DNA from 3 places in the Ruegeria sp. AJ12 genome. Region 1 is predicted to be linked to each of the others. Evidence: riboswitches for the same ligand, from Rfam matches in the RefSeq annotation. Region 1 holds a riboswitch; each other region holds the start of a gene.
What was found. A riboswitch is a leader RNA that binds a small molecule or an ion and turns the genes downstream of it on or off. The one in region 1 is predicted to bind cobalamin.
Positions count from the first base shown of each region.

Region 2: linked by a shared signal. The riboswitch ahead of ACR3E0_RS21200 (DUF1636 family protein) and the one ahead of ACR3E0_RS07635 (DUF1636 family protein) in region 1 are both predicted to bind cobalamin.
Region 3: linked by a shared signal. The riboswitch ahead of ACR3E0_RS18850 (hypothetical protein) and the one ahead of ACR3E0_RS07635 (DUF1636 family protein) in region 1 are both predicted to bind cobalamin.

Region 1 covers NZ_JBQFJJ010000001.1:1,504,922-1,507,182, forward strand. The annotation lists gene cobW (cobalamin biosynthesis protein CobW) at 1-814, opposite strand, end outside; gene ACR3E0_RS07635 (DUF1636 family protein) at 816-1,199, opposite strand; cobalamin riboswitch at 1,283-1,489, opposite strand; gene ACR3E0_RS07640 (NAD(P)-dependent oxidoreductase) at 1,637-2,261, shown strand, end outside.
Region 2 covers NZ_JBQFJJ010000002.1:209,433-211,693, reverse strand. The annotation lists gene ACR3E0_RS21205 (D-lyxose/D-mannose family sugar isomerase) at 1-420, shown strand, start outside; cobalamin riboswitch at 597-804, shown strand; gene ACR3E0_RS21200 (DUF1636 family protein) at 904-1,260, shown strand; gene ACR3E0_RS21195 (ABC transporter ATP-binding protein) at 1,257-2,033, shown strand; gene ACR3E0_RS21190 (ABC transporter substrate-binding protein) at 2,046-2,261, shown strand, end outside.
Region 3 covers NZ_JBQFJJ010000001.1:3,773,188-3,775,448, forward strand. The annotation lists gene ACR3E0_RS18845 (alpha/beta hydrolase family protein) at 1-739, opposite strand, end outside; cobalamin riboswitch at 906-1,126, shown strand; gene ACR3E0_RS18850 (hypothetical protein) at 1,214-1,621, shown strand; gene ACR3E0_RS18855 (protein-tyrosine phosphatase family protein) at 1,623-2,126, opposite strand.

The sequences.
Region 1 (2,261 bases):
TGGCGACCAGAGCGACCGGATCGGCCTGTTCGGGCAGCTCGACCACGATGCTTTCGAAATCGTCGTGTTCATGGTCGTCGTGACCGTCGTGATGGGACGGGCGCGCATCCATGTCATCTTCGGCTGCAGCCTCCAGACCCAGCACAACGCGAACGTCCACTGCGCCCTCGGCGACCTCGACAACAGGCAGGGGACGCGGGGCCTCAGCCTCGATGACCTCTTTGGCCTTTGCCACCCCCTCGGGACCGGCCAGATCAGGTTTGGTTAGCAGGATGATATCCGCGCAGGAAATCTGATCTTCGAACACTTCGGACAGAGGCGTTTCGTGGTCGATTGACTCATCCGCCAAGCGCTGGGCATCAACTGCCTCGACATTGGGGGCAAATCGACCGGCGGCCACCGCCTCGGCATCGGCCAGGGCGATCACGCCATCCACCGTGATTTTCGAGCGGATATCCGGCCAGTCAAAGGCTTTGAGCAGCGGTTTCGGCAACGCCAGACCAGATGTTTCGATCAGAATGTGATCCGGGCGCGGCTCCAGCGCCATCAGCGCCTCGATGGTCGGGATGAAATCATCGGCCACCGTGCAGCAGATGCAGCCATTGGCCAGTTCCATGATGTTCTCTGCGGGGCAATCCGGGATCGCACAGGATTTCAGGATCTCGCCATCGACACCCACGTCCCCGAACTCGTTGACGACAACTGCAAGACGCTTGCCCTGAGGGTTCTGCATCAGATGCCGGATCAGGGTCGTCTTCCCAGAGCCCAGAAAGCCGGTGATTACGGTGACGGGAAGTTTTTCAAGGTTTGGCATATCAGGCTCCAATCGGGGGAATACGGGCCGCACAGTTCTTGCGGAAATGTTCGGGGCGCTCGCGCCATTTCACCAGGCCATCTTCCGCGGCGAGGTATTTGATTGCGCCTTCGACGATGATTCCGACATCGTCGGCCTCGTTCAGATTTTCATAGACAAAGGTCCAGCGGGTTGGCCCGCCGCGCAGAACAATCGAGCATCCCTGATCGCAGTTCGACAGGCATTCGACAGGTTTCAGTGCGATCCCATCAGGCAGTTCAGCTTCGGTAAGGGCCTTGTGCAGCTTGGCACCGGGGCGCTGCGCGTCGTCCTCAACAGGCAACCCGCGCCGGCAAGTGGTGCAAACCAGCAGTTCAACTGGTGCGGTTTCGGTCACGTCTCTCATCCCCCTTTTCGGTTCATGGGGGACGGGGTCTCATGCGGGCCACGCTGATCGCCATGGTCCCGACACCGGAACACCCCGTCCGGTCTGGTCTTCGGGCGTTGGCAGGTCTCCCGGCTTGCGGATGTCAGAGCGGCGGCTCTGTCGGATGACCCGCCTTCCCGGCCATTTGGCCAGTGGCATTGGGCACCCTCTCCGGTCACGGTCGCGGGGGCGGCTGCGTTTGGCGGAAAAACCGTTGACGCATTCCCTTTTCATCTGCGGTTGCAGACACCAACGGATCGGACATGCGGCACCGGCGGGCAGCTTGTCAAGCGCGTTACGCGCATCGAACCGGTCAAGGGATGAAAAGCGACCTGTCGGCGTCGCTGGGCGGCATGACGGCACGCGCTGGACCGTGTTGCGGTAGCCGCGAAAATGTAAGCAGGGAGTGATGCTTCATGAAAGTTGGTTTCATTGGTCTTGGCAACGTTGGCGGAAAGCTTTCGGGGTCGTTGCTGCGCAACGGTCTCGATCTGACGGTCCATGATCTGAACCCTGAATTGGTGGCCGAATTTGTGGCCAAGGGGGCGAAAGCGGCCGAAAATCCGGCACAGATGATGCGGGATTGTGACGCAGTTATCACCTGCCTGCCGTCACCTGCAGCCTCGGACGCGGTGATGCAGGAGATGCTGCCGGAAGTCGGCCCCGGCAAGATCTGGATGGAGATGTCCACCACCGACGAGGCAGAGGTCAAACGCCTGGGGGCGTTGGTCATTGAACGGGGTGGGGCGGCGGTGGATTGTCCTGTTTCGGGCGGTTGCCACCGTGCGGCAACTGGAAACATCTCTATCTTTGCGGGGTGCGACCGGGAAACGTTTGAACGTATCCTGCCTTTCCTGACAACAATGGGCCGGCGCGTCCTGCATACCGGCGATTTGGGATCAGCATCGGTTCTGAAGGTTTTGACGAACTATCTGGCGACCGCAAACCTGATCACCTGCGCGGAGGCGCTGGTCACTGCCAAGGCCGCCGGTATGGATCTCAATACGACCTATGAGGCGATCAAGATCTCGTCCGGGACGT
Region 2 (2,261 bases), on a different contig from region 1:
GGGATGTTGTATGCGGAAAAGCTCTTGATTTCCCGCGACAAACAACTGTCACCGATGCATCGCCATATCGTGAAGGCCGAAGACATTATCAACCGCGGCGGCGGTGATCTGGTGATGGAAATCTACGCGTCCGACGCCGAAGGCGGTATTGATCGCGACACGCCAATTGTGGTTCCGAGCGACGGTTGCCCTGTCGCCATTCAACCCGGCGAACTTCTGCGCCTCAAACCGGGCCAGAGCGTGACACTGATGCCCGGTGTCTGGCATGCGTTCTGGGCAGAGCGCGGCGACTGTCTGATCGGTGAAGTCTCGACCGTCAACGACGATCGCACAGATAACGTGTTCGAGGATCCAATCCCGCGTTTTACAACGATCGAGGAAGACGTCGACCCGGATTTTCTGCTCGTTTCGGATTACTGACCGCGCTGGTTTTCCGAAACCGTGCAATGTGAATGATCAAGTGACAAGCGGGTGTATGGATGCGCATCTGGTCCTTGCCGACCAGCAGCCACCGCAAACCAGAACCGGCCCCGCAGACTGTTCTGCGCCTGATGCGCTGGTCCAATCACCAAACGCTTGACAATTATTGTGACAGCAGACTAGCTGGCTGCGATGGTTCCCGGCGGATGATCCGAGGGATGAAAATGGGAATACGGTGCGGCGCCGGACGGGTGCCAAGGCCGTGACTGCCCCCGCAACTGTAAGCGGAGAGCAACGCCATATCGCCACTGGCATCCAATGCCGGGAAGGTTGGCCAAGCGATGATCCGCAAGTCAGGAGACCTGCCATCACATGTTCAACCAACCCGGGGCGGGGTGTCCTGGAAGGAGGCTTTGATGGCACATCCTAGTGCGCACATTGTTCGTACCTTCTGTCCGCGCGTGGCATCAGGCGGAGCGAACAATGCCGACCGCTCCTGATCATTTCGTCCTGATCTGCGCGACCTGCCAGGGCCCGATACAGGCGGAAATCGCACAAGCCACCCTGGATGCAGAATTGCCCACAGGGTACGAAACACGGTTGATCCCCTGCATGGCCGGATGCGCCCGACCGATGACTGTGGGTCTGCAGGCGGCGGGCAAAGCGCAATACCTGTTTGGCGACATTAAAACTCAGGCCGACCTAACGGCGCTTGTCGACTTTGCGCATCAGTTCAGGAGCAGCGCCGATGGCTGGACCAGCGCGTCAGATCGCCCCCCTGCCCTGTTTTACAAGACCCTGTCTCGGATGCCCTGCCTGCCGGTGGGGGGCAAGGGATGAGCTTTCTGGTCGCAGAGGGTCTGGAATATTATGCGTTGAACGGTGATGTGCTGCTGCAGGATGTCTCGTTCACTCTGGAAGAAGGCGCGGTGCTCGCCATTGCCGGGCCAAACGGCGCGGGAAAGACCACTCTGCTGAATCTGCTGTGCGGCGTCGAGCGTATTGCCCTTGGGGACGTCCGTATTCGCGGGCAAAGTCTCCGCACACTGACGGCGCCGCAAAGGGCGCGTGCGATGGCCGTGGTCAGCCAGCAGGAGTTTCCGGACGGGCGGTTGCGGCTGCGTGACTATGTGGCGCTGGGGCAGATACCCGTCAAAACCGACAGGTCGACCGCAGACCACAAGCAGGCATTGGATCGCGTCTTGGCAACAACCGAACTGACGCATCTGGCGGACAAACCGATGACCCGATTATCGGGGGGCGAGCGGCAACGGGCGCATATCGCGCGCGCTTTGGCGCAAAACCCCTCACTGTTGTTTCTGGATGAACCGACCAACCATCTGGACCCGGATGCCAAGGGACACATGCTGTCTCTGATTGCAGATCTGGGGATCACGGTGGTCATGATCGTGCACGATCTGGTCATGATCCCCGAATTCGCCTCGCATGTCGCGCTGATGAAATCCACCCGCCTGACCGGTTTTGGACCCGTTAGCGAAGTGCTGACCCCGGACCGCGTCCGCGAGACGTTTGGCGTCGATTACCTGTGCTTTACCCATGAGGGCCGCGTGATTCCCGCGCTCGATATCCGAAAACGAAAACTGTCATCATAACAGGAGCATACCATGATGCAGAGACTCTGGCCCGTGGCGCTGATCACTGGCCTGGCAAGCGGTGCTGCGGCGCATGAGGTGACCGTCGACAATTGCGGCGAACCGCTTGTGTTTGAAACCACGCCCGAGCGGCTTGTTGTCCACGACATGAACATGACTGACATGGCCTTTGCCCTCGGCTTGCAGGATCAGATCGTTGGCCTGACCGGGATCACCGGCTGGTATAAA
Region 3 (2,261 bases), 2.3 Mb from region 1:
ACAGCTCCGCCAGACGCCAGACCGCGTCCGGCGGAACCATCTGGTCGTCTTCAAAGGTGAACAGATCAACCGGAACACCCGAGCCTGACCAGCGGGCATCCGGCAGTTCGACACCGATGTCCGGTACATAGTTCTGCGGGGCTGTGCACCACTTGCGCCATTGCCAGTAAACCGATGCGGGCAGGTCGGACCCGAAGCCTATTGCCTTTCCGGGCAGGTACCCCAAAGCACGCACAAACAAAGGGGCATGCCCGTGCCAGAACAGCCAGGCCAAAGCACGGTAGGGCCACGGGTGATCGGCTAAAGTCACGAGGCCCGAGCACACACAGATCATCCGATCGATCTGGGCGATATCCGGTTGCACCGGCCCCAACATTGCGCCGATTGAATGGCCAATGGTCCATTGTCTTGCATCAGGAAACCGACGCCGCATCTCGGTCCGTGCGGCCGGCATATCGACCAAAGCCCAATCCGCCATCGTGACCCGAGAATCTCTCAGATGTCCCGTTCGGGAATGGCCAAAATCCCGATAATCATAGGTCAGGCAAGCCATCCCTTGTTCCGCGGCCAGCCAGTGGGCGAAATGTTGATAGTAGTCGCGCGGCGCACCTGTCGCGCCGTTCAGAACAACAACCGTATCCACCTCGGACACTGGCCGATAAAGCCGCGCTGACAGCATCGCCGGCCCGGACGGGAATTGAAATTCTTCGGTCAGTACCGCCTGCTGCGTATCCAACATGGTGCCCTCGGACTCTACCTGAACCAACCAGTTCACTTTGGCAGGCACAAGTCAACACCGATCCGACTTGACCAAACGTCCGCTTGTGATCAGCTCAGGCACGCAAACGCGGGATCGTGGTTCGCCACGGATGCCAAGATCAACTTGACTCGGGCCGCATGTAACCGCTAGCGATTGTGTGATGGTTCTCGCGCCCCACAAGGGGTCGGGATGAAAAGGGAACACGGTGCGGTCCTGCCCGGTGGCAACCGGAACGGATCAAGGCCGCGACTGCCCCCGCAACTGTGAACGGTGAGCAAAGCCGAAACACCACTGGCCGAAAGGCTGGGAAGGTCGGCAAAGCGAAGACCCGCAAGTCAGGAGACCTGCCATCGGAACTGAAACCGAAACTCGGACGGGGTGTCCGGGCAGGTCCCGACAGCACATTGCCGTCCCGCCTGTTCCACGCCCTGTCTGCCGCGCGGAGGGCGCAGGATGATCTGGACAACTGAAACACATGAATTCGCCGCAACCGTATGCCAGCGGACAGGCAAACCCTGCCCTGCGCTCGCACGCATGGCGCGGACGATGGCCCAAGCCATGGTGCAGGCCACCTCTGCCACCACTGAGGCGTTTGAGATTGAAGGCGACAGTACGCTGACCCATTGCCCCGAGGGTTGCATGGCCCGGTTTCGAGCGCAGCGTGACCGGATCCGAATCTACTGCGGAGCCAACCCTGAAATCGGCATGGACCGTTTGGACACCTATGCCGATATGATCTTCGGCCTGGAGTTCAGCGCCATGCCGTCTGGCGCCATCTCCGACTCCCCTTGCGCCCTGCTTGAGGCAAAGACTCTGGTGCCTCGAACCGCAACGCGACCGCCGCAACACGTCCCGGCGTGACCTAGTGGTCTACTGTCGTCCGGGCGGGCTCGGCGGCCCAGTTCCTCTGCGCCTCTGTCTCGACGGCGCAGGGGCGTAGGGCCCGCAACCGCGCCAGAGCCTGACCTGGCTGTTCGCCACACTCGACCATCAGGCGCAAGACGACCATACCGGATCGTCCGCACCCACCTTTGCAATGGACCATAACGCGCCCGCCGCCCGACAAGGCATGCCGAATGGCAGCGCTGACCGAGGGCCATTGCCTGGCGATGGTTGGGGGCGGCGCATTGAAATCATCGACCGGCAGGTGCACCCATCGACTGGCGCGGCTCTGTATGTCGTGGCCGAAAGTCTGTGCGCCATATTGCACCATCTCGGCAGCGGTGGTCATTGAAAGCACAAGGCCGGGTTTCCAATCCGAGATTACATCCAGATCACCCGGATAGTCCCCCCCTCGCCCTGGCAGCGAGGTCAGAGCAAGCGTGCCACCGCCCACCTGCAATGCGTAGATCACCAGTTGAGACATGGATCGCTACCTCCCGATACTCCCCAGAACGAAACTGTCATGTGATATGCATCTGCCCAATCTACCCGCTGCGAGACACTTTCCAAACCGAAAATCCTGTCATCGCGCTGTGGACGCGGACGGCGGCGGGCCTTA